DNA from 3 places in the Pectobacterium artocarpous genome. Region 2 is predicted to be linked to each of the others. Evidence: predicted binding sites of a transcription regulator. Region 2 holds the regulator's gene; each other region holds the start of a gene.

Evidence for each region. The regulator PurR, encoded in region 2, represses purine synthesis genes. The targets are predictions, from matches to a motif close to CANGCAAACGTTTGCNTG.
Region 1: purE (5-(carboxyamino)imidazole ribonucleotide mutase) is a predicted target of PurR. The motif match lies at 4,154-4,171, and genes of this name have one in related genera.
Region 3: ACKQAD_RS08725 (nucleobase:cation symporter-2 family protein) is a predicted target of PurR. The motif match lies at 3,787-3,804, and genes of this name have one in related genera.

The regions. Positions count from the first base shown of each region.
Region 1 is NZ_JBJXVK010000004.1:200,317-211,222, reverse strand. Features, by position in the region: gene pstB (phosphate ABC transporter ATP-binding protein PstB) at 1-407, shown strand, start outside; gene ACKQAD_RS04165 (HAAAP family serine/threonine permease) at 661-1,950, opposite strand; gene purK (5-(carboxyamino)imidazole ribonucleotide synthase) at 2,474-3,544, opposite strand; gene purE (5-(carboxyamino)imidazole ribonucleotide mutase) at 3,541-4,050, opposite strand; gene lpxH (UDP-2,3-diacylglucosamine diphosphatase) at 4,229-4,951, opposite strand; gene ppiB (peptidylprolyl isomerase B) at 4,962-5,456, opposite strand; gene ACKQAD_RS04140 (DoxX family protein) at 5,877-6,311, shown strand; gene cysS (cysteine--tRNA ligase) at 6,661-8,046, shown strand; gene ybcJ (ribosome-associated protein YbcJ) at 8,127-8,339, opposite strand; gene folD (bifunctional methylenetetrahydrofolate dehydrogenase/methenyltetrahydrofolate cyclohydrolase FolD) at 8,373-9,236, opposite strand; partial or broken gene ACKQAD_RS04120 (UDP-glucose 6-dehydrogenase) at 9,858-10,076, shown strand; gene arnB (UDP-4-amino-4-deoxy-L-arabinose aminotransferase) at 10,345-10,906, shown strand, end outside.
Region 2 is NZ_JBJXVK010000001.1:49,424-60,329, reverse strand. Features, by position in the region: gene ACKQAD_RS00270 (C40 family peptidase) at 1-448, shown strand, start outside; gene cydH (cytochrome bd-I oxidase subunit CydH) at 536-625, opposite strand; gene purR (HTH-type transcriptional repressor PurR) at 1,003-2,028, shown strand; gene cfa (cyclopropane fatty acyl phospholipid synthase) at 2,234-3,385, shown strand; gene ACKQAD_RS00250 (riboflavin synthase subunit alpha) at 3,447-4,082, opposite strand; gene ACKQAD_RS00245 (MATE family efflux transporter) at 4,325-5,698, shown strand; tRNA gene ACKQAD_RS00240 (tRNA-Val) at 5,858-5,934, shown strand; gene katG (catalase/peroxidase HPI) at 6,285-8,459, opposite strand; gene ACKQAD_RS00230 (hypothetical protein) at 8,767-9,039, opposite strand; tRNA gene ACKQAD_RS00225 (tRNA-Val) at 9,614-9,690, shown strand; partial or broken gene ACKQAD_RS00220 (IS1 family transposase) at 9,849-10,559, opposite strand; gene ACKQAD_RS00215 (glucose/quinate/shikimate family membrane-bound PQQ-dependent dehydrogenase) at 10,706-10,906, opposite strand, start outside.
Region 3 is NZ_JBJXVK010000010.1:102,821-113,726, reverse strand. Features, by position in the region: gene fabY (fatty acid biosynthesis protein FabY) at 1-252, shown strand, start outside; gene ACKQAD_RS08730 (AsmA family protein) at 492-2,183, opposite strand; gene ACKQAD_RS08725 (nucleobase:cation symporter-2 family protein) at 2,341-3,729, opposite strand; gene recG (ATP-dependent DNA helicase RecG) at 3,938-6,019, opposite strand; gene trmH (tRNA (guanosine(18)-2'-O)-methyltransferase TrmH) at 6,019-6,711, opposite strand; gene spoT (bifunctional GTP diphosphokinase/guanosine-3',5'-bis pyrophosphate 3'-pyrophosphohydrolase) at 6,717-8,816, opposite strand; gene rpoZ (DNA-directed RNA polymerase subunit omega) at 8,835-9,110, opposite strand; gene gmk (guanylate kinase) at 9,164-9,787, opposite strand; gene ligB (NAD-dependent DNA ligase LigB) at 10,110-10,906, shown strand, end outside.

The DNA.
Region 1 (10,906 bases), on a different contig from region 2:
GTCGTTTTCTGGATGATGCCGTTGAGCGCTCCCTACGGGCGGCGGCGCTGTGGCATGAGGTAAAGGATCGCCTGAGCGACAACGCGCTGACGCTATCCAGCGGGCAGCAGCAGCGTTTGGTGATCGCCCGGGCGATCGCCATTGAGCCGGAAGTGCTGTTGCTGGATGAGCCGACTTCGGCGCTCGATCCGATTTCGACGCTGATTGTTGAAGAGCTGATGGGGACGCTAAAACAGCATCTCACGCTGGTGTTAGTGACGCACAACATGCAGCAGGCGGCACGCGTGTCGGATTACACGGCGTTTATCAATCAAGGCAAATTAATTGAGTACAACCGTACGGACGATCTGTTTACCTCGCCGACGCAGCGCCGCACAGAGGATTATATTACCGGAAGATTTGGCTGAAATTTCATCAAATAAGCAGATTTGCCCCCACTCACCCCAGTTACTTACTTGAGTAAGCTCCTGGGGATTGATGAACCTCATAAATGAGGTTCACCCTTCGGGTCGTGTGGTTGCCGCGTTATTCGGCCTTATGGCCTCACCCCTTCAGGCCAACGCTTTGCGTTGTTCAAAACGCGAACGTTTTGTCCTGCAACTCGAATTATTCAGGGTATGACTAGAAAATAACGTATCGGCGTTAAGTAGAGTGGGGGGCTTACAGCAGATCGCGTAGGCTGTAAACGATGGCGGAAATAGCGATCAGTCCCATCAGGGTGACAAAGACGTTACTGATGTGGCCGCTGTATTTCTTCATTGCCGGGACTTTCTGAATGGCGTACATCGGCATCAGGAACAGCAGGCATGCGATAATCGGGCCGCCCAACGTTTCGATCATACCCAGAATGCTTGGGTTCTGCGTTGCGACAATCCAGGTCGTGACCAGCATGAACAGCGCAGTGATGCGGTTTAATTTGGTGTTGGAAATGGTTTTTCCTCTGCTGCGCAGGGTTTTCACGATCATGCCGTTGAAGCCTTCGCCCGCCCCCAGATAGTGACCCAGGAACGATTTAGAGATCGCGATAGTGGCAATAATTGGTGCCAGATAGCCCATGACTGGATTGTTAAAATGGTTCGCCAGATAGGACAGAATAGAAATGTTCTGTGTTTTCGCTTCCATCAGCTCAGCCGGAGACAGGCTTAGTACGCAACTGAAGACGAAGAACATAACGGTCAGCACCATCATAATGTGGCTGTATGACAGAATGCGTGAGCATTTTTTCTCTGCGTCATCGCCATATTCTTTTCGCTTGGCGACGGCGAAAGAAGAAATGATTGGTGAGTGGTTGAAGGAGAAAACCATCACCGGAATAGCCAGCCATAATGTCGCCAACAGACCGTTGCCCGTGACACTGGAATTCAAAGAAATGTTTTCAAAAACAGAGGTGTTCCAGTTCGGAATTAAATAAATCGCCAGCAACATCAGTACGGCAACAAAAGGATAAACCAGAATGCTCATTGCCTTAACGATCATTGCCTCACCGAAGCGAACAATAAACATTAGCCCGAGAATCAATATTAATGACAACACGGCACGCGGCGGAGAAGGCAAATGCAATTGGTGAGTAATAAAACTATCTACCGTATTGGTGATGGCGACGCTATAAACTAATAGGATCGGGTAAATAGCGAAAAAATAAAGTAAAGTGATTAATTTCCCCGCACCAACGCCGAAATGTTCTTCAACAACGTCGGTAATATCTTCGCCACTTTTTTTGCCGGATAATACAAAACGGCATAAAGCACGGTGAGAATAATATGTCATTGGAAAAGCAATCAGTGCCATGATAATTAACGGAATTAAACCACCAATACCGGCATTGATAGGTAAGAATAACACACCAGCGCCGATGGCTGTGCCATAGAGGCCGAGCATCCAGACGGTATCGCTTTTACGCCATCCTGAAGCCTGTTCTGACACCTGGATGCTATCTTGAATTGTGCTCATTTACTGGTTTCTCCTCGGTGAACACATTAATACCCGTCGTACTGGGGTATAAAAATTACAGTATCGGCAACTTGCCGTTACAGAGTTTAAAAAATGAACAAGACATATTGCTAATTATGTCAACAAGTCAATACTGTTTTGTGGCGGCATTCTATATCGTGGTGGTCAGCGAATAATATTGAAGCGATCACAGAAATGAATTGACGGGAAATATTTTAATAAATTTCCTGGAAGAATAAAATATCAATACTGATACTTTATTTTAAATATTTCCAACGGCATCTTTGTTGATGCTTTATTTAATTTTCGGGTGATAAAAAATGAACAGTAAATAAAGGGTAGCTGAAATAATAAACGCAATTTTTCTGATGCCACACGCAATGATGGCTTTTCTCTTTTTGACGAGACGGTATCGCGAATATGCTCCCTGCGAACATATCGACTTATGTTGTTATTCACCGTGGACGATTACCAGACGGTTATCCGACAGTCTGTAGCCTGCCGGATAAGCATTACCGAGCTGTCAGGCGGTGAGCTTTTCTTCTGCCCACGCCAGACCGCTGTGGTATTCCTCTGGTAAGAGAGGCGCCAGCGATTGCAGCGAGTGTTTTAACTGTGCGGCGTTAGACGACGATAGGTTGAGATGGCCCACTTTGCGACCAGGGCGAACGTCTTTCTCATACCAGTGCAGATGTAGCAGCGGCAGCGCCAGCCAGTCGATATTCACGCCAGTGCCAATCAGGTTGACCATCACGGACGGCGATTCGACGATGGGGTGCGGCAGCGGCAGATCCAGAATGGCGCGCAGGTGCAGTTCAAACTGGCTGATCGACGCGCCATTTTGCGTCCAGTGTCCGCTATTGTGTACACGTGGAGCCAGCTCGTTAATGAGCAGGCGGTCGCCGACGATAAAGCATTCCATCGCCATCACACCCACGTAGCTCAGCGCATTCATAATCGCGGACAACATCTGCTCTGCCTGTGCTTGCAACGGCGGGTTAGGCTGAGGGAAAGCGACGCTGGTACGCAGAATGCCATCCTGATGCAGGTTATGGGTGAGCGGATAGAACACACATTTACCGTGCGTATTGCGGGCACCAACCAGCGAGACCTCACCGGAAAAATGAATGCCTTGCTCAACGATGCATTCACCGTAGCAGTCCGCGGGCAGAGTGTGCTGCTCGCCGTTGCGCAAGCGCCACTGTCCACGACCATCGTAACCGCCGACGCGACGTTTAACGATAGCTAATTCACCTAATGAGGCGAAGACGTGTGGCCATTCATCGACGGTGGCCAGCAATTGCCAGGGAGCGGTTGCCAGATTCAGCGAATCCAGCAGCTGTTTTTGCGTCAGACGATCGGCCAGACGCGGGAAAATATCGCGATTCGCAAACGCCGAGTGTTCAGCCAGTTCGCGGGTAAGGGCAGTTTCCGGCCAGCGCTCGATCTCGGCGGTAATCACACTATTATGAAACGGCACCGATTCTGGCTCAGCATCCAGCCCCACAGGATAAACCGCGATCCCTAACGGTTCGCCAGCCTGACGCAACATTCTGCCCAACTGACCATTGCCTAATACGCAGACCGGTTTCATGCTTCCTCCCGCGGGTCGGGATGAGAGAGCACATCATCGGTTTGCGCCTGACGCCAGTCGGCCAGTCGGGTGGCGATGCCACTATCATGCAGGGCGAGAATTTGTGCAGCCAGCAGAGCCGCATTCGCTGCGCCTGCTTTGCCAATGGCCAAGGTGCCGACCGGGATACCGCGAGGCATTTGGACAATAGAATACAGGCTGTCTACACCGCTCAACGTTGAGCTTTGTACCGGCACGCCAAGCACGGGAACCAGCGTTTTCGCTGCCAGCATACCCGGCAGGTGTGCTGCGCCGCCTGCGCCAGCGATAATCACATCAAAACCATTCTGTTCCGCTTGCTCTGCAAAGCGGAACAGCTTATCGGGTGTCCGGTGCGCAGAAACGACTTCAGTATGAAAAGGAATGTTCAGCGTGGTGAGGATTTCCGCAGCAAACTGCATGGTGGCCCAGTCACTCTTTGAACCCATGATGATGGCAATTTTAGCCGGGGCAACGTTGGATGACATGCCTGTAATGCTCCTGTGATTGTACATGTTCGTGACGCATTGGCGTCTGCCAGACAGGGAGGGCCTAGCGTTGAGGGCGTAGAGCATACCACGCCATTATGGCGAGGAAAACGGTTGCGTATGCGGAAATGCTGGGAGGATAAGATGAGAGACCGTCAAATCAATGGCAGGAAACGCATTAAAATGGGAAGGAAATCAGTTCGATATTTTGTGGCGTGACCTTAATCATCGATCCTTCTTCATGCCAGGCACCCAGAACGGCGCGACGGCCATAAGACCCACCAAGATCGACCTGATGAATGGCGGGGCGGTGTGTGTGACCGTGGATCATCGTCTTCACCTGATAATGCTGTAGACGTTCAAGCACAGCGTCGTGATTGACATCCATAATTTGCTGCGATTTCTTCTGGTTTTGCTGCTGGCTGGTTGCCCGCATCTTTGCTGCGATTTTCACGCGTAATGACAAAGGCAATAGCAGGAAGAGTCGCTGAATAAGCGGGTTGTGGACCCGGCGACGGAATTGTTGGTAGTGACGATCGTCGGTACACAGCGTATCGCCATGAAGAATAAGGATCTTCTGGCCGTAGAGATCGAGCACCGTTTCCGTCGGCAGCAGCGTCATCCCGCTTTGTCTGGCGAAATGCTTACCGATCAGGAAATCACGGTTGCCGTGTACGAAATAGCAGGGAATACCGCGCTGGTGTAAGGCATAGAGTTCAGCTGCAATGGTCGCGTATAGCGGCTGGGGATCGTCGTCACCAATCCAGGCATCGAACAGATCGCCAAGAATGTACAGTGCATCGGCATGAATTGCATCATGGCGTAAAAAACGCAGAAAACCGGCGGTAATCGCCGGTTCATGAAGACTTAAATGCAGATCGGCAATGAACAGCGTTGCCATGCAGGTCGGATTATTCGCTGACCGTTACGTGGGTAATCACCACGTCTTCTTTCGGTACGTCCTGATGCATGCCGCTGCGGCCAGTAGCCACACCTTTGATTTTATCAACGACGTCCATACCTTCGGTGACTTCAGCGAAAACGCAGTAGCCCCAGCCATCAGCACGCTCTGAACGGAAGTTCAGAAAGTCGTTATCGACAACGTTGATAAAGAACTGGGCAGTTGCAGAGTGCGGATCGTTGGTACGAGCCATTGCCAGCGTGCCGCGCGCGTTTTTCAGGCCGTTGTTGGCTTCATTTTTGATTGCTGCGTTGGTTTCTTTTTGCTCCATACCGGGAGCGAAGCCGCCGCCCTGGATCATGAAACCGTTAATCACACGGTGGAAAATCGTGTTGTCATAAAAACCGTTACGACAGTAGTTCAGGAAGTTTTCTACGGTAACCGGCGCCTTGTCTGCAAACGTATTAATAACGATATCGCCGTGATTGGTATGAAGCGTAATCATAATAATGAACCCTAGATAGCCTTAGTGATAAGAGCGCTGTTCACAAAAGGCGGTGAACAACAAGAGCGCTGTTATAGCATAACTGGTCGATTGAGTCAGTAGTTCACGTTTTACTGCGCAGCGGTTGGCGGTTGGTTGGATGAGAAAATCGTATAAAAAGGTTTATTACTTGATGTTGGTGGGTGCCAGACAACGTGTACGCGGAAGAAGATGGCACAATTAGGTATTAATCGGGAAATGGAGACTTTTGAAAACAAATAAACTGATTGAATTTTGTATTTATGAATAATTAATTTGAATGAGATTTTTGTTGCCCCAGATCAATGTTCTGAGTAATCAACGTGTTCTTTTTTTGTGGTTCAGATTAATCTGGGAGTAATTCTTATTCTTCCTACATAACTCTAAAGAGATAGGTGAACTATGCTGGGTATTCTGGATGGTGTTAACCGTTTATTAGACAAACCGGATTTTGGTAAACTGTTTTTGCGCGTATCTTTTAGCGTGTTGATGCTGTTTCATGGCTGGCATAAGATACACGGTGGAATTGGTGCCATTGAAGGCATGCTGACCTCAGCAGGACTGCCCGCTTTTATTGGTTACGGCGTCTATGTCGGAGAAGTCATCACCCCAATCCTGATGATTCTCGGGATTTTTATTCGTCCTTCTGCGCTGATTTTCTCCTTCACGATGGTGGCAGCAACGATGTTGGTTCATATGAACACTTTCTTCACGCTAAACGCCAAAACAGGTGCCTGGGTTGCTGAAAGTACGGCGGTATTCTTCTTTGCGGGTATCGCGATTGCCCTGCTCGGTAGTGGTAAATACTCTGTGATGTCTAATCCGCGCTGGCGTTAATGGTTTTCTGTCGGCGGATTCTTTTTTGTCAGTCGCCGCTAATGGTTTGAAATAGCCCGGATTTTTCGGGCTATTTCATTTTTATCCTTTCTCACCGATTCCCTCTTCTTATTAACCTTGCAATACAGTAGGGTTCAGGTTTCAATACGCCGTTGGGTATCAACCCTGAATGCATTGATGTTGCTGGCGCAAACTGCGGCTGTGATTGACCTATCGTGTGTATGCTACGTTTTTTAAGCGCTATGTTTTTAACACGATGCTTTTGAACGTTGTGCGGTTGTGTAAACCATTTCTTTGAAAACCATTTTTTTGTGAAAACCATTTTTTATAAAAACACTGGAACGCCCTGATGCTAAAGATTTTTAATACGCTGAGTCGCCAAAAAGAGGAATTTAAACCCATCCACGCCGGTCAGGTGGGAATGTATGTGTGTGGCATCACCGTTTATGACCTGTGTCATATCGGTCATGGGCGTACTTTCGTGGCGTTTGATGTGGTGGCGCGGTATTTGCGGTATCTGGGATATTCACTGAAATATGTGCGTAATGTCACCGATATTGACGACAAAATTATTAAACGTGCGACCGAAAACGGGGAAACCAGCGATCAACTGACGACGCGTATGATAGCAGAGATGCACGCTGATTTTGATGCCTTGAATATTCTGCGCCCGGATGCCGAGCCGCGTGCGACGCACCATATTGCTGATATCATTGAAATGGTAGAAACGCTGATTGCCCGTCGCCACGCCTATGTCGCGAGTAATGGCGATGTGATGTTCTCCGTTGATACCGCGCCGGGTTACGGTGTGCTGTCTCGTCAGGATCTGGAGCAATTGCAGGCTGGCGCACGCGTTGAAATTACAGAAGTGAAGCGTAACCCAATGGACTTCGTGCTGTGGAAAATGTCCAAACCGGGTGAACCGCACTGGTCTTCTCCGTGGGGGGAGGGGCGCCCTGGCTGGCATATCGAATGTTCAGCTATGAACTGCAAACAGCTCGGCGAACACTTTGATATTCACGGCGGCGGTTCAGATTTGATGTTCCCGCACCACGAAAACGAGATCGCGCAATCCAGCTGTGCGCACGATGGCCCGTATGTGAATTACTGGATGCACTCCGGCATGGTGATGGTTGACCGCGAGAAGATGTCAAAGTCGCTCAATAACTTCTTCACCGTCCGCGACGTGCTGGCGTATTACGACCCAGAAACCGTGCGTTACTTCCTGATGTCTGGCCACTATCGTAGCCAGTTAAACTACAGCGAAGACAACCTGAAGCAGGCGCGTGCGGCGTTAGAACGGCTTTATACGGCGCTGCGTGGAACGGATCCTGATATTGCGGCGTACGGTGGTGATGAGTTTGAAGCCCGTTTCCGTGAAGCGATGGACGACGATTTCAACACGCCGGAAGCCTACTCGGTATTGTTTGATATGGCGCGTGAAGTTAACCGCCTGAAAGCGGAAGATGTGCAGGCAGCGAATCAGCTGGCGTCGGTACTGCGTAAGCTGTCTGGTGTGCTTGGCCTGCTGGAACAGGATCCTGAGCAGTTCCTGCAAAACGGCGCTCAGGTAGATAACGACGAAGTAAAAGAAATCGAAGCGTTAATCCAGCAGCGTAAAGATGCGCGCGCGGCAAAAGACTGGGCGCTGGCCGATCAGGCACGCGATCGGTTGAATGACATGGGGATCGTGCTGGAAGACGGCCCACAGGGAACGATCTGGCGCCGTAAGTAACACCGATCTTTCTGTTAATCAGTAAAAAGCCCGCAACGCCTACATTGCGGGCTTTTTTCACTCTCATCGATGCTTAAGCGTTAGTCGACGATGTTTACCGCTTCGCCATTGAACTGGACGGTTTGCCCGGTGACGATTTTGCAGCGCTTGCGCGTTTCCGTCTGACCGTCAACGGTCACCTCGCCTGCGGCGATTGACAGTTTGGCCGCCGCACCGCTTTCACTCCAGCCCAGCAATTTCAAGAGATCGCACAGTTCAACGTGCGGATGTTTTTCAAGATGAAACGTTGTCATAAATTCCTGCTTATCGGTGTCCTACCCGCCGTGTTATTCGGCATGGTCATGATACTCTTCGCACGCCTGTAGCGTGTTTTGAATCAGTGTGGCAACGGTCATTGGGCCAACGCCGCCCGGTACGGGGCTGATGTAAGATGCTCTTTCCTGCGCGGTGTCAAATTCTACATCGCCGACCACTTTGCCGCTTTCCAGGCGGTTAATACCCACGTCCAGCACAATCGCGCCCGGTTTAATCCATTCGCCAGGGATGAAGCCCGGTTTACCCACGGCGACAACCAGCAGATCGGCGTTTTCAACATGGTGACGCAGGTTTTTGGTGAAACGGTGCGTGACGGTCGTGGTGCAGCCTGCCAGCAGCAGTTCCAGGCTCATCGGACGGCCAACAATGTTAGACGCGCCGACGACCACGGCATTCAGCCCAAAGGTGTCGATAGTGTAACGCTCCAGCAGCGTCATGATGCCGCGTGGTGTACAGGCGCGCAGCAGCGGAGCACGCTGGCACAGACGACCGACATTGTAAGGATGGAAGCCATCAACATCTTTACTTGGCGCGATGCGTTCGATCACTTTGGTGTTATCAATGCCTTCCGGCAGCGGAAGCTGAACCAGAATACCGTCAATCGTCTGGTCGGAGTTGAGTTGGTCGATAAGTGCCAGTAGCTCTGGTTCCGTGGTGGTGGTGGGTAAATCATAAGAGCGTGAGATAAAGCCGACTTCTTCACACACCTTGCGCTTGCTGGCGACATAAATCTGTGATGCCGGATTCTCGCCGACCAGCACAACAGCCAGACCTGGCGCGCGTTTTCCTGCTGCCAAACGCTGTGTGACTCGTGCGGCAACTTCGTCTTTTACCTGCTGCGCAATCGTTTTACCATCAATAATCTTTGCTGCCATCTGAGATGAGATCCATCAATGTGATATAGGGGAAATGGCCGCTATTTTGTCAGAAGCTGCGTGTGCTGTCAGGTGTTGCATCAACATTAATTGTTTCTACATTGAGATGACTCTCGCTACTCGCTTACCTCTATACGGTTTTTACCGCCATTTTTACGCGATATAGCGCGGCATCGGCAATATCGATAACGGACGCCACCGCTGGCGGTGGGGTAACCTATCGACATACTGTCTCCCTGTGCCGTTGATAAAAACGATTAAATAAATCGGTATCATCGTGTTTATTCACTAAAGCAATCTAAGATAAATGACGTTGTGTTCCTTAACATCATGAAAACTCGTTTCTATGCTAATGATTAAAGAAAGTCACAAGGTGTAAGGAAATTTTTGTCCTGCATTAAATACGCGATGTTTAATTGGCGTTTAACTGGAATTGCTAATGATAAGGCTATTGTATTTTTTATGTTTTGGATGATGAGTGTGACGTGTTTATGTGGATGTGGGGCGTGCATCCTGAGACAGAGAAATAAATTGAAATGTAACACCGCTATTCAGAGTGAAAAATAAGAAAGATACTGCGGACGAATATGGTTCAGCCAGCGATGAAATAAAGAGCCCTTCATGAAAATAGCGATTAGCGGAACGGGATATGTTGGTTTATCGAATGGATTATTATTGGCACAGCAGCATCAGGTTGTGGCATTAGATATTGTGGCTGAAAAAGTGGCGATGCTGAATCAACGAAAATCGCCGATTAATGACGCCGATATCGAGCGTTTTTTACAACACGCAGCGCTGAATTTTTCCGCTACGCTGGATAAGCACGAAGCGTATGCCGACGAATTAAAAGATGTGTTAGGGAAAGTTTATACAATAGACTTATTTGGTAAAGGCTGAACATTGTCGTAAAGCAATGGGGCAATATTTTGTTATTCGAGAAAAGTTCATTTTTGCATTGTAATTAATTATGTCTTCGTACCGCTTTGTCACGTCGTGTCGTTTATCTGTGACTTTATGATTGTCACAATAAATTAAGGTTGGCTTAAGGCTTCGTTATTTAAACTGTTCAGTAATGATTGGTCGCCATTATTTATTTTTGGAATACGTTATGTCGGATTTTTTGCCTTTTTCTCGTCCGAACATGGGCGAAGAGGAAATTGCTGCCGTGGCAGAAGTATTACGTTCCGGCTGGATAACCACGGGCCCGAAATGTCAGCAATTAGAACAGATGTTTTGCCAGCAGATTGGGTGCCGACAGGCGATTGCGGTTAGCTCTGCGACGGGCGGGATGCACGTGACGCTGATGGCGCTTGGCATTGGCCCCGGTGACGAGGTGATTACGCCGTCCCAGACCTGGGTTTCAACCGTCAATATCATCATGCTTTTGGGGGCGGAACCAGTGATGGTTGACGTGGACCGGCATACGTTGATGGTGCGACCGCAGGATATCGAGGCGGCGATCACACCGAAAACCAAAGCCATTATTCCCGTGCACTATGCTGGCGCTCCGGCCGATTTGACGGCGCTACGTGCGCTCAGCGCACACTACGGCATTTCGCTGATTGAGGATGCGGCGCATGCTGTCGGTACACAATATCGCGATGAGTGGATCGGCGCGCGCGGCACCGCTATTTTCTCGTTTCACGCGATTAAAAACATCACCTGTGCGG
Region 2 (10,906 bases):
AGAAAAAGGCATGGCGCTGAGTGCGGCGCATAAAAAGCGTTATCAGCATGCCAAAACGACAGCAATGAATAAGTTGATGAGCCAGATAGGCAAGCCTTACCACTGGGGTGGCTCATCTCCCTTTACCGGATTCGACTGTAGCGGACTGGTCTATTATGCGTACAAAGATGTCGTTAAGATCCAGATTCCACGTACCGCTAACGAAATGTATCATCTGCATGATGCCGCTCCGATTAAAAAGAGCGAGCTGGAAAGCGGCGATTTGGTCTTCTTCCGTATCAATAATCGCGGCGCAGCCGATCACGTCGGGGTTTATCTGGGAGAAGGGAAGTTTATCCAGTCGCCGCGTACAGGTTCAGATATTCGTATCAGCAAGTTGAGTGAAGATTATTGGCAGGAGCACTACGTTGGCGCGCGTCGCGTGGTAACACCACAGACGATTCGTTGAGAAACAGATTACATAAATCGATTCAGACACATTTTATGCAATATAAACGTGTCTGATATACCAAAACCACACAGAAGCATCGTTCGGTTAGTTCAGCACCGCAACAAAACTGAACACAATGATCATCGCCAGTGCGCCAACCGTTGTCAGCAAAGACATCTTTAGATCTGTATTCATAAACCACTCCTTATTAACGAACAAATTTTACCTGAAAGAGGAAACCGCCCTTTACAGCGAACCCATTCAGGCGCTTAAATCCACAAACAATAGGGTTATTACGATTCTTTCATAATTTCAGTGAAAAATCTCGGACGAATGCATCACTAATAGTATAAATTAGCCCTTTCACTTTCATGATAAATCGGACACAATCCGCTGTTTATGAAAGCGCTGCGTATCGGTCGAAAAACGTCAAGCCTGATCCCTTCGGTATAACATTCGGCATTCTCCTTCTGAAATCCTGTTTTTTAGCTTAGAAGAAGAACTTTAAACGCAGGCAAACGATTAACAATATACTTACGTCTGTAACAGGTAAGTTCAGGAGTCATTTTTAGATGGCAACGATTAAAGATGTGGCAAAACGTGCTGGCGTTTCCACCACAACCGTATCGCACGTGATCAATAAAACACGTTTCGTCGCCGAAGAGACTAAGGCAGCCGTCAGGGCGGCAATCAAAGAATTACACTATTCGCCCAGCGCCGTCGCCCGCAGCCTCAAAGTTAATCACACTAAATCAATCGGTTTGCTGGCCACATCCAGCGAAGCCCCCTATTTCGCCGAGATCATCGAAGCCGTCGAAAACAGCTGCTATGCCAAAGGCTACACGCTGGTGCTGTGTAATTCGCATAACGACATCGGTAAGCAGCGCGCTTATCTCTCCATGCTGGCGCAAAAACGCGTGGACGGTCTCCTGGTGATGTGCGCCGAATATCCACCAGAGCTGTTGGCGATGCTGGAAGATTACCGCAGCATTCCGATGGTCGTGATGGACTGGGGACAGATACACAGCGATTTTACCGATACGATTATCGATAACGCCTTTGAAGGCGGTTATATGGCAGGCCGCTACCTGATCGAACGCGGTCATCGGGATATCGGTGCCATCCCCGGCATTCAGGAACGCAACACCGGCAGCGGGCGCTACCTCGGCTTTTTAAAAGCCTTGAAGGAAGCAGACATTACTGTACGCGAAGAGTGGGTGGTTCAGGGCGATTTCGAGCCGGAATCCGGTTATAAAGCCATGCATCAGATTCTCGCGCAGAAACAGCGACCAACGGCCGTATTCTGCGGCGGCGATATCATGGCGATGGGCGCTATCTGTGCGGCAGACGAACTGGGTCTACGCGTGCCGCAGGATATTTCGGTGATCGGTTATGACAACGTGCGCCACGCGCGTTTCTTTACGCCGGCGCTGACCACCATTCATCAGCCCAAAGAGCGACTAGGTCAATCCGCCTTCGCGATGTTGCTGGATCGTATTACCAGTAAGCGGGAAGATGCGCACGTCATTGAAGTCCATCCGACGTTAATTGAGCGACGCTCTGTGGCAGACGGCCCTTACCTCGACTATCGCCGCTAAACGCGGCGACACGATACAGACAACTTTCTTATTCCAGCCAGTTCTCCTTTATGCTTCAGCCAATTTTCTTGTATGCTGGCTGAAGTCGTTCTAAATTAAATACCGCGTTTCATTTTCTCTGGTGACAACCGATACGTCGGCTGCGATAAGTGCTGTCCAGGTATGTTTTACGATACTTTTACACGTGAAAAGTTAAGGAGACATGATGGGTTTACCTTATACAGAAGAATGGGATAACGATATCGCTCCCTGGTTCCACATCGTGCAGGACATGTTGGATGCAGCGGATATCACCATAAACGGCCCTCGCCCTTTTGACATCCACGTAACCCATCCCGGCTTTTTTAAACGTATTCTGCGTGAAGGAGCGCTGGGATTGGGAGAAAGTTACATGGACGGATGGTGGGAATGTGAACGACTTGATATGTTTTCCCATCGCGTCCTGCGTGCGGGGCTGGAGGCGAAACTGCCCCGCCGTCTGCACGATCTTACGCGAGTAGCCCTTTCTCGTGTCATGAATCCGCAATCCCGCAGACGCGCTCAGATTGTTGGCAAAGCGCATTACGATTTAGGCAATGACCTCTTTACCCTGATACTGGATCCTTACATGCAATACTCCTGTGCTTACTGGAAACAAGCACAGACGCTGGAACAGGCACAGGAAGATAAACTCGCCATGATTTGCGAAAAGCTTCAGTTAAAATCGGGAATGACGTTGCTGGATATTGGCTGCGGCTGGGGAGGACTTGCAGAATTCGCAGCTCGCCACTACGGTGTGTCGGTTTATGGTGTCACCATTTCCAGAGAGCAGCAGATGCTGGCACAACAGCGTTGTCAGAATCTGAATGTCACGATTGATCTACAGGATTACCGCGATCTCGATCGGCAATTCGACCGCGTGGTGTCGGTAGGCATGTTTGAACACGTCGGGCCACGCAACTATGATCGCTATTTTCGCGTCGTACGGCGTAACCTAAAGCCTAACGGGCTGTTTCTGCTGCATACCATCGGAGCCAATAAGACCGATCCACATGTCGATCCCTGGATTCATAAATACATCTTCCCCAACGGCTGCATTCCCTCTATACAACATATTGCACAGGCAAGTGAGCCTTATCTGGTGATGGAGGACTGGCACAATTTCGGGGCCGATTACGATCGTACATTAATGGCGTGGCATACGCGCTTTCAGCAAAGTTGGCCACAGCTTTCCACTCACTATCCTGCCCGCTTCCGCCGGATGTTCAGCTACTACCTTAACCTCTGTGCCGGTGCCTTCAGAGCAAGAACGCTCCAACTCTGGCAAGTGTTGTTCAGCCTGGAGGGAATCGAAGGGGGAATACGCGTCTCACGCTGACAGAAAAGAAAAAACCGGACGAGGCTGTTCGTCCGGCTTACGAGAACAGGCAACGCAGAAATTACTCTTCTTTGCCCAAGTCGCTCACCTGCTTGCTCGCCAACACGCGCTCAACCGTATCCACCACAGCCTGGGTCTGCGGATCGATTTCAATATTAATGCGATGTCCCAGACGTTTCCGTCCCAGCGTAGTGCGATTCAGCGTTTCGGGAATTAAATGCACGCAGAAACGCCCACGCGTCACTTCCCCTACCGTCAGGCTGATACCATCAATCCCGACGAAGCCTTTATGCAGCACGTATTTCATCAGCGCTTCATCTGCCAGACGGAACCAAATCTGATGGTTATTCTCTGAAACCTGAATCTTCACCACTTCCGCCGTACACATAATATGGCCCGACATGACGTGTCCACCGATCTCGTCACCAAACTTCGCGGCACGCTCAATATTCACGACATCGCCTTCATGAATATCGCCCAGATTCGTTAATCGCAGTGTTTCTTTCATGAGATCGAAGCTGACGCGATCGCCGTCAATGGCGGTTACCGTCAGGCAGCAGCCATTGTGCGCCACCGAGGCACCGGGTACAAGTCCAGGCAGCAGATCGTGCGGGAGTTGGACAACGTGCGTGCGAAAGTTGGATTTTTCTTCAATCGACACCACTGGCGCGGTGCCCTGAACAATACCGGTAAACATACGGTTTGCCTCTTAAAAACAAAGAAATGATTTTGTGCAGTGTGCCCGATATTTAGCTGAAAACCAAACCGGAATACCGCACACCACATTGCTATCGGAACCGTAGCGTAACAAAAAGAATATATTCTCTTCCATGCTGGTTTACTTTCGTTAAGTCGTTACAATGATCCTCTCTTTATCCCGATCTGTTTCTTATATCTGAGTTATTTATTCCGCCGTCAAGTCATTCAAGGAAGGTATCCGTGCAACAGTATCTGACAGAAGCGCGTAAATTATCGGCGCTTGCTGTTCCTGTCATTATTGCGCAAGTGTCTCAAACATCAATGGGCGTCGTTGACACCGTCATGGCTGGTGCCTATAGCGCCACCGATATGGCCGCCGTTGCTGTAGGAACGTCTATCTGGCTACCCGCTATTCTTTTTGGTCACGGTCTGCTGTTGGCGCTGACGCCTGTTGTCGCACAGCTCAACGGTTCCGGCCGACGCGATCGCATCTCGCATCAGGTGCGGCAAGCCTTTTTCCTAGCCGCTATTATTTCTGTCTTTACGATGCTGATGCTGTATCAGGGGGAATATGCCATTAACCTGATGAGCGACGATTCGCCAGAGCTGGCGGAAAAGGCCATTGGCTACCTGCATGCGCTGCTGTGGGGCGTACCTGGCTATCTGTTCTATCAGGTTTTGCGCTGCCAGTGCGAAGGGCTGTCCAAAACCTACCCTGGCATGATGATTGGATTCATCGGGTTATTAATCAATATCCCGATCAACTATGTCTTTATCCACGGTAAATTTGGCATGCCCGAACTGGGCGGCGTAGGCTGCGGCGTCGCTACCGCATCGGTTTATTGGATCATGATGCTGTTGATGATGGCCTATACCCAACACACTTCCTGGCTACGCGACATCCGGCTGAATCGTCCGGCATTCCGCCCGGATTTTTCCGTATTAAAGCGCCTGTTTGGCCTCGGTTTACCCATCGCGCTGGCGCTGCTGTTTGAAGTCACCCTGTTTGCCGTAGTGGCGCTGTTGGTGTTACCGCTGGGCGTTGTCGATGTGGCAGGTCACCAGATTGCCCTGAATTTCAGTTCGCTGATGTTCGTCCTTCCGCTCTCGGTTGGCGTCGCCACCACCATTCGTGTCGGACATCGGTTAGGGGAAGGTTCGGTCGAGAACGCTCGCATTGCCGCGCATACCGGCATTCTGGCCGGCGTGGCGTTAGCCAGCTGTACGGCCATTTTCACCACGCTGCTGCGTGAGCCTATCGCGCTGCTCTACAATCAGGACCCGCTGGTGGTGGCAATGGCTTCTCAGCTCATGCTGTTGGCTGCCGTTTATCAAATTTCCGATGCCGTTCAGGCCATCGGCAGCGGCGTATTGCGCGGGTATAAAGATACCCGGTCGATTTTCTATATTACGTTCACGGCATACTGGATGCTGGGGTTACCAAGCGGCTATCTTCTGGCCTTGACGGATATCGTCGTACCGCGCATGGGGCCTGCGGGTTTCTGGTGTGGTTTCATCATTGGTTTGACAGCAGCAGCCGTGATGATGGTGACCCGCATTCGTTTTCTTCAGCGCCAGCCTGCCGCACAGATTTTAGCGCGCGCCGCCCGCTAGATAACGTTTATCCATTTTGAGTCGAAAAAAACGGCGAAATGGACACAAGCACAGCAATCGCACTGGTAAGAGCACAAAATTGCATTTTTCCTCTTGCCAGTTTTCCCCTTGCTCGCTACTATTCGCCTCGCTGTCAGACAAGCAGAACGGTATCTTAATGCGTTCATAGCTCAGTTGGTTAGAGCACCACCTTGACATGGTGGGGGTCGTTGGTTCGAGTCCAATTGAACGCACCATTCCCTATTTTCGGTATAATTTACTTTCCACCATTTCTTACTGAAAATAAACGGCTATATCCTCTGTTGCATCTGCTTTATTATCTTCCCGCAATATCGATTTAATTCCGTCTACCCCTGGCCTGCTATTCAGGTTGTTCAGCGTCCTATGTGATGCTGTCCCGAATATTTAGCGAGGTGATGATGCAGCAAAGAAAGCCCCCCGCTGTTCAAGGAATTTGCCGCTCCGTTCAGGGAGTTTATGTTGAAACTGAAGAAACAGTCTGCTGCCGGATAAATTGAATAGGTATCACGGCGGAACATAATGCGCCCCACGCCGCATCAATACCAGCATGGAGCGCGTTTATGCCTTACTCTGCCAGATCGAAGCGATCCGCATTCATCACTTTCACCCAGGCAGCAACAAAGTCATTCACAAACTTTTCTTTATTGTCGTCCTGTGCGTACACCTCGGCGTAAGAACGCAAAATGGAATTGGAACCAAAGACCAAATCCAGACGCGTCGCCGTCCATTTGACTTCACCCGTTTTACGATCGCGGATTTCATACAGGTCTTTACGGTAGGGCTTCCACGTGTATTTCATATCGGTCAGGTTGACGAAGAAATCATTCGTCAGCGCACCCTCACGATCGGTGAATACACCGTGCTTAGCGCCGCCATAGTTCGTTCCCAGTACGCGTAATCCACCAACCAGCACCGTCATCTCATTCGCCGTTAACCCCATCAGTTGAGTGCGATCGAGCATCAACTCTTCCGGGCTCACGGCATAATCTTTCTTCAACCAGTTGCGGTAGCCATCGTGGATTGGTTCGAGAACATCGAAAGACTCCGCATCGGTCAGGGCATCGGTGGTGTCGCCGCGTCCCGGTGCAAACGGCACAGTGATATTCATACCAGCGGCTTTCGCGGCTTTCTCAATCCCCACATTACCGGCCAGCACAATGGTATCGGCCACGCTAGCTCCGGTTGCAGCCGCAATGCTTTCCAGCACGACTAACACGCGCGCCAGACGCTCAGGTTCGTTCCCGACCCAGTCTTTCTGTGGAGCAAGACGAATACGCGCACCGTTGGCACCGCCGCGCATATCGGAACTGCGGAACGTGCGGGCGCTATCCCAGGCGGTTGTTACCAGCTCGCTAATGGACAGGCTACTTTCCGCAATGCGGGCTTTGACAACATCGACATCATAATCGGTACGTCCTGCCGGAACCGGGTCCTGCCACAGTAAATCTTCCTGCGGCACATCTGGACCTAAGTAACGCGCTTTCGGTCCCATATCGCGGTGCGTCAGTTTGAACCATGCGCGGGCAAACACCTCGGAGAAATAAGCCTGATCCTGATAGAAACGCTCGGAAATCTTGCGATATTCCGGGTCAACTTTCAGCGCCATATCGGCATCGGTCATCATCGGGTTGTAACGGATAGACGGGTCTTCAACATCCACCGGTTTGTCTTCTTCTTTAATGCTGACAGGTTCCCACTGCCATGCACCCGCCGGACTCTTTTTCAGTTCCCATTCATGATTCAGCAACATGTGAAAGAAACCGTTATCCCACTGCGTTGGATGCGTTGTCCAGGCACCTTCCAGCCCACTAGTGACAGTGTAACGACCTTTACCCGTTCCCGTCGGGTTATGCCAGCCAAGTCCTTGCTCTCCAACATCCGCACCTTCCGGTGCCGCCCCCAGCAGACTGGCGTCGCCATTACCGTGGGTTTTACCTACCGTGTGTCCGCCCGCGGTCAAGGCAACGGTTTCTTCATCATTCATCGCCATACGAGAGAACGTCACGCGCATATCCTGTGCGGTCCGCAGCGGATCGGGATTGCCATCGACGCCTTCCGGGTTAACGTAAATCAGCCCCATCTGCACAGCAGCCAGCGGGTTTTCCAGCGTGGTGCGATCGTCGCTGCTATAGCGCTCAGTGCTCTTCGCCAGCCACTCTTTTTCGGAACCCCAGTAGACGTCTTTTTCCGGGTGCCAGATATCTTCACGTCCAAAGGCGAAGCCGAATGTTTTCAGTCCCATAGATTCGTAAGCGATATTACCCGCCAGAATAATCAGGTCCGCCCAACTGAGTTTATTGCCGTACTTTTTCTTGATTGGCCAAAGTAAACGACGCGCTTTATCAAGGCTGACGTTATCCGGCCAGGAGTTGAGCGGTGCAAAACGCTGGTTACCGGTTCCACCACCGCCGCGACCATCGGCAGTACGGTAAGAACCCGCTGAGTGCCAGGCCATACGAATCATCAGGCCGCCGTAGTGTCCCCAGTCCGCTGGCCACCACTCTTGGCTGTCGGTCATCAGTGCATGCAGGTCTTTCTTGAGGGCCTCGACATCAAGGGTTTTCAGGGCATCGCGGTAGCTGAAATCGCTGCTTAACGGGTTAGTCTTGCTGTCGTGCTGATGAAGAATGTCGAGATTGAGGGCATTTGGCCACCAGTCCGTATTTGATGAGCCAGCAGAAGTATTTCCGCCGTGCATAACCGGACACTTGCCGGCTGGTTTCGTTTTATTCTCGTCCATCATTATCTCCAGTATGTTGCATTGCCTTAATCGCTGCGCAAGAAGGCGGGTCGTTCTCCGATAGCGCTACCAGATCCCTCACCTATTCCCTCTTCTTGATGCAAGACAGTGCCAGAGTCTCCCTATGATTTATAATTGTATATGCTAACTTCTGCGATAGCTTAAGCTGATGAAAAGCAGCTCAACCACGCATTTTTCCTATCTGGATCAATAATCTTACTGATAGAACGGCCTGCGATAATGAGCCTGCTTACCATAGATAATGCCGACTGTTTAAGGAACGCGATACCAGGCGCTCCCCAATAACCTACAGCGACGGCGAACAGAGTATGAACTGGGTAGTTTCAGCGCGTTTCCCTAAGCGGATCGGAAAGCCGTTCCACAGGCCCGCACCATTGCTCACGTACAGATGCATACCATCCACATTATAGCTATCGGACACATAGCCTTCATTCGCCAACTGCGTCACCCAGTGCATGCCCAACACCTGGCCGCCGTGCGTATGACCAGAGAGTTGTAAATTCGCCCCGGCACGCGCATTCTCTTTCGTCCCTGTTGGCCGATGGCTGAGCAGAACCACGGCGCTATCTGGCGATATTCCATTGAGCGCAGCGCCAGTATCCGGCAGTGGCTGTTGAAAATCTAGAGGGCGATAAGCCCGGTAATGACATGAAACACGGATGTTTTTCTCTCTTTATCGATTATTCTCGTGAACATATCAGATAACGTCATGCTGTAAGACCAGACAATTCAAACAAAACAGCAGACGCTAATAGAAACCAGTCCATACCCAGTTCTCCTTACACAGTGAATATGGATCGTCCCATGAATCCTTTTCGCGTCATGGGGTCGTCCCCTGTTAGGCATGCTATGCCGCGATACGATAACGTTGCAGCATCCGGGAGTAAAATCAGTGCGTAAACGGTCCGCCAATCGACGAGACCGCATAAAAATGAACAGCCACAGCGGCATATTTTGCTGAAGCCGCCGCATCATTCGACGAATCCGGCTAAACATTCGACACTTGAAAGAGGATGATAAACAAAGCGCTTGCCACTCGCGCCGGAGCCGTCCATAATAGCGCCCATTCCAAACACTGGAATGAAGAAAAGCATTTTAATCAAAACGTTACTGATTAAAATGTGATCTCCTGTACGACCGTAGCTCAGTTGGTTAGAGCACCACCTTGACATGGTGGGGGTCGGTGGTTCGAGTCCACTCGGTCGTACCAATTCGCGTTCTGTAATTTTAACCTACGCCCGTAGGTTGATGAATGTGAATTGACACTTATCCCACATAAATTATTTTCACGCCGTAGATACGTTACATATTCAAAAAATATTACGAATTATTCGTAATAATGATACATCCCCCTAGAACCTACCTAATTTAATAACTGAAAATTGCTGATGCCTTCAATGAGTAGAACATGTACTTTTCGATGAAGGACCCGATGACTTTTTCATGAAGCTCAACAGAGCGAGAAAAGCAGAGGGTTTTGCGGGCCAAACGTTTCAGCCCCGTTCTCAGCGTCAGGTTGTTGCGCTCAATGTGCTGAGTAAAAATCTTGCCGATCAAATGCTCTTTCGGAAGCTCTCTGGCATAGCTTCCCCATTCATCTGTGGCCAGCATTCCGATGTTAAAGGGCCTGAGCAGTGCCAGTCATTCACAACAGATTTCATCGTTACGTGGCCCAAAAGTGTAGGCCAGAACGCCCCCCGTTTTCGAGTTGTACACGAACCCGAGCTAGTGCTGGCAGGCCTTGCTGCCGATAAAACTCCATTGTTCATCCCGTTCACAGATAAACGTCACGTCAGCACGGGCTACCGAAGATGAGGAGACTCGTCGTGGCGAGAGTTTTTTAACGTCCGGATGACGGTGTTGATACCGGCTTTCAGTGTTCTGGCGGTATCGCGCCCCCCGGCACCGTTGAAAGCCACTTCGGTTATCAGCTCTTTAACTCCGGGTTTGCGGGCTTCATAAAGGTAAGTGAGCTTGAAAGACGCGGTGAACAGCAACGGTCGTGTCCTTTGGGAGCTGTCCATGACGATAAACCTGAGCAGACTGACAACGGGGACAATAAACGGTAACGCTGACTATGGGTAAACCTCAAAAGCGAGGATTATCATTACATTCAAACAATTAGAGGCATCACCAATTATATAAAAACAACAACATAAATTAATTCATGACAGATGATAAAAAATTAAATGGGCTCCATTTTATGGAGCCCATTTTTCTAATAATTAATCTAAAGCATACGCAATCACATAGTCACCACGATCCGGAGACTGGCGAGCACCTCCTGCTGAGATCAGAATATACTGTTTACCATTTTTTGGTGAAATATAACTGATTGGCCCACCTTGGGAACCCACAGGTAAACGAGCTTTCCAGACCTCTTTCCCGGTCGCACTGTCATAAGCGCGCAGATAGTAATCCTGGGT
Region 3 (10,906 bases), on a different contig from region 2:
GGAACGATTATTCTGGCGGATGCGCACATCCGTTACAGTACACCGGTGAGTGGCCGACCGAGCGCCGTTGCCGATTTAGGGTCGCTGAGTGGCGATCTGGATCGTCTGGCGCGTGGACGTAAAGCGCGCGTGCAGCTAGATGTCGAGCTCTTCGGTGATGACAGTAAAGGGGCGTTATTTGAAGGGGTGTATATCGTGCTGCCTGCTCAACCGGATGCGCCGCTGGAAGAGGGCGGCTCTGAAGTAGATTAACCCGACCACCGACTATGACGTTCTTCTCATTAGTACACCATTCCTCATGCCAGTCAGCAGTATCTCGTAGCCGTCGCACCCTGTGACCATAGCACCCCGTGAAAATCACGGGGTCTACTATGTTTTTCCAACACGACTATGTTTTTCAACACTGCGGTTTCAACACGCGACGTCATGGTGGATATTCGGATATGTTGAAAACCTGCGTTTTGAAGATCCGCATTTTGGCGATCCGATAGTTACTGCGTTTCTGTCACGGTTCCCTGATGCATTTGCTGTCTGATAGGGCGGTCATTGCTATCCACACCTTGCAGCGTACCGTTTAGTGTCGGCTTCAGCGGCGTATCGGCGGTGAGTCGTCCATTTAACTGCAATTGCAGATTCGTATTACTGGTCGGTGCGGTGGTGGGTTCTGGCCATCCCCAGCGCGTCAGAACCTCCAGAGGCACGGCACGTCCTGTCAGCGACAGGGAGAAATTGCGTGCCGGTTGCTGATTGATGGTCGCTTTGGCTTCCAGCATGCCATTTTGCGTAAATGCGCTGAGTTCATTGATGGTTATCTGGTTGTCGTTGGCCACCAGCGCCATTGAGGGGCGGCGAACATCGACTTTATTGAACGTCGCGTCGCTGGCATTAAGATTAAGCGATCCTTCCCATACCCCCCACTGGTGGTTGCGAGCCAGCAACAGATTACTGCCATAGCCATCCAGTGCGGTGAGCTGGAAGGGGAAATCCGGGTTGATATCGATCAGCAGGTTGCGATTAGCCGTGAATTTTTGCACATTCACTTCTGCCAGCCAAGATGGCAGCGTCGCTTGCCACCGCTGACGCCAGTCGCTGGGGAGTGTGTACTCCATCCCTGCGACAACAAATTCATTCAGCTGTAAACGTCGGTTGCTACGCTGCCAGTTGCCGTTGGTTCGCAGTAAACCCCCTTCCCAGCGCGCAGAAAACTGCTTGATGTTAACGCCCGCCGGTAACAAATCCAGATTCACGATAGGGTCGATAAGGTGCATGTTGCCATTCACAATGTCGGTTGCATTGAACGACAGTGTTCCGCCTTCGCTCTGCCAGTCATTCTGCTTAAACGTGACATTTTGCAGGGCAACATCCAGGTCGATAAACGCCCATCCCGGCCCTTCGATACGGGCATCAATCAGATCAAAACGGTCAACCGTAACGGAAGGCAGTTCAGTAACGGGCTGCCAGAAGGCTTCTGGCGTTCTCTGCGTTTGCAAACGGACATTGCTGAGCCGGAGGTTACCGATCTGCCAACTGCCGTCTTCTGCGCGACTGGCGTTGCCCGTTAGCTGCCCTTGGGCAACATCGGCACCGAAATTGCTAAGAATCAGCTGGTTATGGTTGATTTCGCCCTGAACCAAGACCTGACTGGCAGGAATATCGTTGAGTTCGAGTGAACGGGCGCTGAGCTGGAACTGCCCCTGTTTGCCCAGCAGATAGCCCGCTTCGGGCTGCCACGGTGTCATTCCACCGTTAATCTGTTGACCATTCAGCCGCCAATCGCCGTCTTTCGCCTGCAGTGCCATCGTGCGCAGCTGTAGCACATCGGCCTCGATAGGGAGTGTGGCGGCCTGTGAGGAAAGATTTAGCGTACCGCCTTCTAATTTCAGGCTGGCAAAATGACGCGGATCGGTAATTTGACGCACGCTAAATCCGGCTGAAACCTGCTTTGCAACGAGTGTCGGCGGCTGATTTTTCTGGCCGAAACTGACGTCGCTAAATTGGATATGATCGGCTGTTGACCAGTCATGATTAATTTTGCCCAGTGACAACTGGTAGTCTGTGTTCTGGTTTACCCAATTACTCACCCAGCCTGCCGCCCAACGGGTTTGCAGTAATACGTATACGACCACGAGCGCTAAAAAGGCCAGCAGCAGCAGGGTCAGCAATAATTTCCCGATAAATTTCATCGTGTCAGTCCATGCCAATCGTCAGGGAGAACTGTTCTTATGCCGCAATTTCCCTGAAGGCTCAATAGGTAATGCTGTTACAGACAGTAAAAAGCGAGCGGTATTGCATCACCGTTCGCTTTTACATGAACTGAACAGAAATTATTGCGGGCTGGCGCTATTTTTCTTCGTGTGGGAAGACCAAATTCAGCACGATTGCGGTAATCCCGCCAGCGGCAATACCGGAAGACAGTAACGTTTTAATCCAATCCGGCGCGAATTGCAGAATCAGCGGCTGCTGCGACACGCCAAGACCAACGGCCAGCGACAGCGCAATAATCATGATCGCACGACGATTCAGCGGTTCGCGGGACACAATGCGCACACCGGAAGCGGCGATCGTACCAAACATCACGATAGTGGCACCGCCCAGAACCGGCTCTGGAATATGCTGCACAAATCCGCTAACGGCAGGGAACAGCCCCAGCGCGATCAGCATCAGCGACACCACGAAACCCACATAGCGGCTGGCAACCCCGGTAAGCTGGATGACGCCGTTGTTCTGGCCGAAGCAAGAATTAGGGAAGGTATTGAATACGGCGGAAAGACACGAGTTCAGACCGTTTGCCAGCACGCCGCCTTTTAAGCGTTTCATATACAGCGGGCCTTTGACCGGCTGCTCAGACACGTCGGAGGTCGCGGTGATGTCGCCGATGGTTTCTAACGATGTCACCATGAAGACCAGCATCAGAGGGATCAGCAGGTTCCAGTCAAAGCCTAAACCGTAATACAGCGGCGTGGGCACCATGATGGCCGTATCGTGTTGCGAAGACGTATTTTCCGGCAGCATTCCCATCATCCAGGCACCCAGATAACCCACCGCCATGGCAATCACCAGCGAGGCGACGCGCAGGTAGGGGTTACGCTGGCGATTCAGCAGAATGATAACCAGCAACACCACTCCTGCCAGCAGTAAATTCTTGGGCGCGCCGAAGGTGTTATTCCCCATTGCGGCATAGCCGCCGCCGATAGAAGTCAGGCCGACCTGAATCAGCGACAGACCAATGATCATTACCACAATGCCGGAAACCAGCGGGGTAATGATGCGGCGGGTTAAATGCAGGAAGCGTGAAAGAATGATTTCGGTGAAGGACGCAACCATCAGCGTACCGAACAGCGCTGCCATCATGGTGGGAACATCCGCTCCACCATTTTTCAGCGCCAGTCCGCCCATAATCAGCGGTGTCACAAAGTTAAAGCTGGTGCCCTGAATAGACAGCAGACCAGAGCCGACGGGGCCCCAGGTTTTAATTTGCAGAATAGAGGCTAGGCCGGAAGCGAAAAGCGACATGCTGATGATGCGTTGCGTATCCTGAGCGGGTAAACCTAATGCCTGACAGATCAGTAGCGCGGGAGTAATCACCGCAACAAACATGGCCAACAGATGCTGGCTGGCGGCGAATAGCGTTTGCGGCAGCGGTGGCCTGTCTTCAAGACGATAGATGAGTTCACTGCGCTGAGGTGCGGCGGCGACTTCTGTTTGGGACGTTTCCGTGGTGGTAGTCATGATGTAAGTTGGCGTTCCTGAAACGACAAAGAGCGCATTTTAATGATCTCTTTGTCGAAAGCAAACGTTTGCCAACTCATCTTTTAGACATAGATTTTATCTGAATGAGCAAAACCTTATTATTTAAGTGTATATGCAATGTCATACTTCAGGCTGCATGTGTGTTGGCGGCGAGGTTTTAAGAAAAATGAAGAATACGTTGCTGCTATTAGGCGTTGGTGTAGCGTGCACGCTCTGGTAACCAGCGTTCGATGAGCGCAATGGCATGTTCGGGATAGTGCTCATGCAAGTGGCGTGCAACGCGCTGTACCTGTGGAATCAGGTCCTGATCGCGCAGGAGGTCGGCCACTTTAAACTCGGCATTGCCGGTTTGCCGCGTACCTAATAATTCGCCCGGTCCGCGAATTTCCAGATCGCGCTGAGCGATAACAAAGCCATCGTTGCTATCGCGTAGAACCTGAAGCCGTTTCTGTGAGGTTTTGCTCATTGGCGTTTTGTAGAGCAGTACGCAGTGAGATGCCACCGCGCCTCGCCCGACACGACCACGCAATTGGTGTAACTGCGCCAGACCCAGACGCTCCGGGTTCTCAATGATCATCAGGCTAGCATTCGGTACATCTACACCCACCTCGATGACGGTGGTCGCCACCAGCAGTTGTAGTTCGCCCTGTTTGAAGGCCTTCATCACCGCTTGCTTTTCTTGCGCTTTCATGCGGCCGTGAACCAATCCAACCTTGAGATTCGGCAGAGCTGCCTTCAGTTCTTCGCGGGTGGCTTCTGCTGCCTGTGCTTCCAGAAGATCGGATTCTTCAATCAGTGTACACACCCAATAGGCCTGCCGTCCTTCCTGCTGACAGGCGTTATTCACGCGTTCGATGATGTCGCTACGGCGTGAATCCGGTATGGCAACCGTGGTGACGGGCGTTCTGCCCGGCGGCAGTTCATCAATGACGGACGTATCCAGATCGGCATAGGCTGTCATCGCCAGCGTACGGGGAATCGGTGTAGCAGTCATAATCAGTTGATGAGGATGAAAGCCCTGTTCTTCGCCTTTTTCCCACAGCGCAAGGCGTTGATGTACGCCAAAGCGGTGTTGTTCATCAATAATGACCAATGCCAGCCCGTTGAATTTAACCTGCTGCTGAAAAATGGCGTGCGTTCCGACAACCATGGAAACCTGACCGCTAGCGATGGCATCCTGCTGCGCCTGGCGCGCTTTCCCTTTTTGTTTGCCAGCCAGCCAGCCTACTCCAAGGCCTAATGGCTCAAACCATTGGCGGAAATTATGGGCGTGCTGTTCGGCTAAAAGCTCTGTGGGTGCCATCAGTGCGACTTGTTTGCCGTTGGCAATGGCACGTAATGCTGCCAGCGCAGCGACCAGTGTCTTCCCTGAACCTACGTCGCCCTGCACCAGACGCATCATTGGGAAGTCTTTCGCCATATCCGTTTCAATTTCAGCGACGACACGTTTTTGCGCCTGCGTGGGGGTGAAAGGCAGGGCGGCGAGCAACTGCTGCTTCAAGCTGTCCTGCGCCTGTAGCGGCGAGGCTTTATGCCGCTGTTCCCCTGCCCGCACGGCGAGCATACTCAGGTTATGCGCCAGCAGTTCTTCCATAATCAGCCGCTGCTGTGCTGGGTGCTTGCCGTGTTCCAGCTCGCTGAGCTGCATATCCGGCGGGGGGCGATGTAACGTGCGCAAGGCATCCGGCAAACTAATGAGCGAGCGGCTCAGGGATTCAGGTAACAACTCATCAATGTGGTTGGCATCGAGCAATGCCAATGCCTGATCGGTAAGTTTGCGGAGCGTGGCCTGACGAACACCCTCTGTGGATGGGTAAACCGGAGTAAGCGATTCTTGTAACTCGACCTGCGTACTCTCCCCCTGAACTCGATATTCAGGATGGATAATTTCCGCACCGATTTTACCGCGCTTGATTTCGCCATAAGCGGTAACGCGCTGTCCCGGTGCGAGGCTGTTTTTCATCGCGGCGCTGAAATTAAAGAAGCGCATGGTCAGCATACCGCTGCCGTCGCTGATTTGGCAGGTCAACATGCGACGGCTGCCAAAGGTGATGTCGTTGCGTAGGATTTCACCTTCCACGGTGGCATACATACCAGGAAGGAGGTCGCCAATAGGATAAAGATGCGTGCGATCTTCGTAGCGAAGAGGTAAGTGCAGCAGAAGATCCTGCACGGTTTCCAGCCCGAGTCGCGCGAGCTTCGCTGCCTGACTTGCACCCACGCCGGTAAGTGTACTCAGCGGTTGGGTGTTCAGCAGGCGGCCTTTCATCAGCACTCCGACGATTGCATCGCGGCCCACCACGGGGTATCCGCGACAATCTGACCCTGATGGTCGATATGGGGGCGAGGCAGCCCTTTACGTTTTGCGACGCGTGCCAGTACCGGATAGCCCCCTTCAAAAAGCAGGCGCTGCTGTTCTTCCTCATCCAACGGGCTGTCCTCACGCTGGTACATGCCAGCGATCTGGCGCTGACGCTGCGCTTCGTACAGGATCAGCGCCGAGGCCACGGAGACATTCAGCGATTGCACCATGCCGGTCATCGGAATGATGATATCCCGATCGGCCAGTTTGAGCGCTTCGGCTGTAATACCGGTTTTTTCTTGTCCGAGCAGAATACAGGTCGGGCGGGTGTAATCAATTTCCCGAAAATCGACCGCGTGTTCAGATAAATTGGTCGCCAGAACCTGCATGCCCTCGGCTTTCAGGTGACCAACTGCATCACCGATATTGCGATGGGTTTTCACCTGCACCCAGCTATTACTACCCGCGGCGGAGGAAACCAGCGTTTTCATCCGGCTGGTGGGCCAAATCGCATGAACCTGATGCACACCGACGGCATCCGCGGTACGGATAACGGCAGAAATGTTATGGGGCTTATGCACCTGCTCCATGCAAATCGTCAGATCCGGCTGACGACAGTTCAGCATCTCTTTTATGCGCGCATAACGTTGAGGGGTCATGACGATTAATTTCGATTACGGTTAACTTTGATAACATCCGGCATCACGCGAATTTTACGCATAATATTGGCCAGATGAACGCGATCGAGGGTGGTGAGGCGGATAAAGGCGCTGTATACGCGGCCATCCCTCTCTTCCGTGTTGATACTTTGAATATTGGAATTTGCGGCGTTGATCGCTGCTGTCAGGTTCGCCAGTGCGCCTTGATGGTTGAACATATCGACTTTGATTTCGGCGATGAACTCTTGTTCCGTCACCTTATCCCACTCTACCGCCATGAATTTTTCAGGTTCTTTTTGATAGCCGCGAATGTTGCGACAGGATTCATGGTGAATAACCAGCCCTTTACCGGGGCTGACGTGGGCGATGATTGGGTCGCCAGGGATAGGGCGGCAGCATTTGGCAAAGGAGATCATGACGCCATCTGCGCCTTTGATCGGCAACTTGCGCAGCCCGGTTGTTCCCAGCTCAGATTGTTCGTTCAGCAGATTTTTCGCCACCACGACGCTCATGGCATTACCCATACCAATTTCCGCCATCAGATCGTCCAGCGTAGCGAGCTTCATGCGATCGAGCTCAAGCTGAATAGATTTCTCAGGGATGCCGGAGATCTTACGACCGTTGCCCAGCGCGTGGTTCAGTAAACGGCGGCCAAGACTTACGGAGTCATCACGCTTGAGGTTTTTCAGCATCTGACGGATTTTGGAACGCGCTCTGGAGCTCACCACAAAGTTAAGCCACGCGGCATTCGGTCTGGCGCCTGGCGCGGTAATAATTTCAACGGTTTGGCCGCTGGTGAGCGACTGTGACAGCGGGTAAGGCTGACGATCGACGCGCGCGCCGACGCACGCATGGCCGATATCGGTGTGTACCGCATAGGCGAAATCGACGGGCGTCGCGCCAGCGGGAAGTTCGACAATACGGCCTTCTGGCGTGAAGACGTACATCTCGTCAGGGAAGAGATCGGACTTCACGCTTTCGATAAATTCAAATGAGCTACCAGCGCTTTGCTGGAGTTCTAGCAGGCTTTGCATCCAGCGTTGAGCACGTACCTGTGCGGTGGTGCTGCTTTCGCCTTCTTTATAGGCCCAGTGCGCGGCGACACCCATTTCCGCCATTTGATCCATATCATCAGTGCGAATTTGCACTTCGACCGGCACGCCATGCGGGCCAATCAGAGACGTGTGCAGCGACTGGTAGCCGTTGGCTTTAGGAATGGCGATATAGTCTTTTACCCGACCTGGGCGCGGCTTATACAGGCTGTGAACCTGGCCGAGCACGCGATAGCAGGTATCGACTTCTTTCACGATCACCCGAAACGCGTAAATATCCATGATGGAATGAAAACGCTGCTCTTTCAGGTGCATTTTGCAGTAGATGGAGTACAGGTGCTTCTCGCGACCGCTGACGCGGCAGGCGATCCCGGCTTCCGTCAGACGTCCTTCGATTTCCGACAGGATTTTCTGAATCATTTCCTTGCGGTTACCGCGTGCGGCCTTGACGACCTCTTTAATGACGCGATAACGGTTTGGATACAGCGCCTCAAAACCCAGTTCTTCCAGCTCGGTTTTGAGGTGATGGATACCCAGCCGATGTGCCAGCGGGCTGTATATTTCCAGCGTTTCGCGAGCAATGCGGCGGCGTTTGTCCGGGCGCAATGAGCCCAGCGTGCGCATATTATGGGTACGGTCTGCAAGTTTGATCAGAATGACACGAATATCCTGCACCATCGCCATGATCATTTTGCGAAAGTTTTCAGCCTGCGCTTCTTTCTTATCGCGGAACTTCAGTTTGTCCAGCTTGGAAACGCCTTCTACCAGTTCCGCAACGCTTTTACCGAAAAGCTGTTCCATGTCCTGATAGGTGGCGGGGGTGTCCTCTATGACATCATGCAGCAGTGCCGCCATCAGCGTTTCGTAATCGAGACGCATCTCCGCCAGAATGCAGGCGACGGCAACAGGGTGTGTGATATAGGGTTCACCGCTGGAGCGAGTCTGTCCCTCGTGAGCATCACGTGCAACTAAATAAGCCTGCTGTAAACGTTTGATCTGATCTTCTGGCAAATAACGCTGAATAAGCAGATTAAGGCTTTCAAAAATATACAAGGGCGACTCGTGGTGTGATTAACGACGACCTTCAGCAATCGCGGTAACCGCCTGAATCTCTGCGGCTTCCTGCTCTTGCTGTTCCTGACGGTCACGAACATCCAGAATCTGGTTGTTGATCAGACCTTCTTCGATTTCACGCAGTGCGATCACGGTGTACTTATCGTTTTCTTCAGGAACCAGCGGATCTTTGCCGCCAGTCTGGATTTGACGGGCGCGACGAGCAGCGACCAACACCAGGTCAAAACGGTTACCAATTTTCTCTACAGCATCTTGAACAGTTACGCGTGCCATAATGTGCTACTCCACAGGAAATAAAATGACTGCGCATCATACTGAAAGAGGCGTCAGTCTGCCAATAGTTTGGTGATTAATGCATCATGCCGAATCTGTTGTCTGCTCAAACGCAGACGTTCGGCGCGAATAATGGTTTTCAGATCGAGCAATGCCAGATCGAAATCATCATTCACAATCAGGTAATCATACTCGCCGTAGTGCGTCATTTCAGCCACTGCCTGAGACATACGGCGAGCAATGACTTCATCGCTATCTTGTCCGCGGCCGCGCAGGCGACGAGCGAGCTCTTCTTTTGATGGCGGCAGAATGAAAATACTGCGCGCTTTCGGCATCTGGGCGCGGATTTGCTTGGCCCCTTGCCAGTCGATATCCAGAAAAACATCAACGCCAGTCGCTAATACCTGCTCAATGGCCGGTCGGGATGTACCGTAGTAATTGCCGAAGACTTCAGCGTGCTCCAGAAACTCGTTCTCCTGAATCATACGCTTAAATTCATCGACTTCGACGAAGAAATAGTGTTCGCCGTGATTTTCTCCCGGTCGTTTAGCTCGAGTAGTATGCGAAATTGATACCTGAGTGTCGTAAAGCGGCTGAGTTTTTAATAACGCCTGAATCAGGCTGGATTTCCCGGCTCCACTGGGAGCAGAAACGATATATAACGTGCCTTGAGCCATAATGAAGTTTTATTCATGGTTACGATGGTGAATGTCGATACGCAGCAGGAGAATGCGTATATCCCCGCATTATACACGCCAATATGTCATCAGTCGCGTTACGGTAAATTCTCCGCTGATTGTTTTTTCGTTATGTCATCAGGCAAATCGTTTGCCAACGTTTGTTTTTTAGATTGCGAGGCGTGTTCCTTCCTTTTTTACATGAGTAGCAAATGATGAATCATCTTGCGGCGCGTTTGGCATTTCTCCTTTTTTCGCCTCGCATTTTCCCCTCTGTTGCTATGTACTGCGGCCATTCGCTACTGGATGATAAGAGGGAGTTATGTGGCTCAGGATCAGAGCATTTTTGATTATCTTCGTGGTTGGAAGCAGTAGTTTCCCTGTGGCTGGTGCGGTGTGCCCCGATTGGGATAACACGCGTTCCAGCAAAGAAATTGATGCATTACGTCATCAGTTAGAACGGTGGGATTACTTGTATTATACAGAAGGGAAAAGCCCGGTAGCCGATGATGTTTATGATCAACTGCGGGAACAACTAAACCTGTGGTTAGGTTGTTTTCAGCCCCAAAACGTTGTTCCTGTCCGGTTACCCGATCATGGCAAGCAGCTTCACCCTGTTGCCCATACGGGATTGAAAAAATTGTCCGATCGCGGGCAGTTGGTACAATGGATTGCCCAGCGTGAGGATTTATGGATTCAGCCAAAAGTGGATGGTGTGGCTGTTACGCTAGTCTATCAGCACGGTAAGCTCATGTCCGCGGTTAGCCGGGGTAACGGCCTGCAAGGTGAAGACTGGACGGAAAAAGTTCGCCTGATTCCGGGAATCCCTCATTTATTGACCGATGCGCCTTCCTTACTGGTATTACAAGGAGAGCTTTTCCTGAAGATGACCGATCATCGACAGCGTATTCAGGGCGGTGTGAATGCACGCTCGGTCGTGGCCGGTGAAATGCGTCGTCATCAGCCATCTTCTGTGTTGTCGCAGATGGGGCTGTTTATCTGGGAATGGCCGGATGGCCCAATGACGATGCCCGAACGTCTGGAGAAATTGAAGGAAATGGGGTTTGCCATGACGGCGGACTATACCCACGCTATTGGGTCATTCGCTGACGCGGAAAA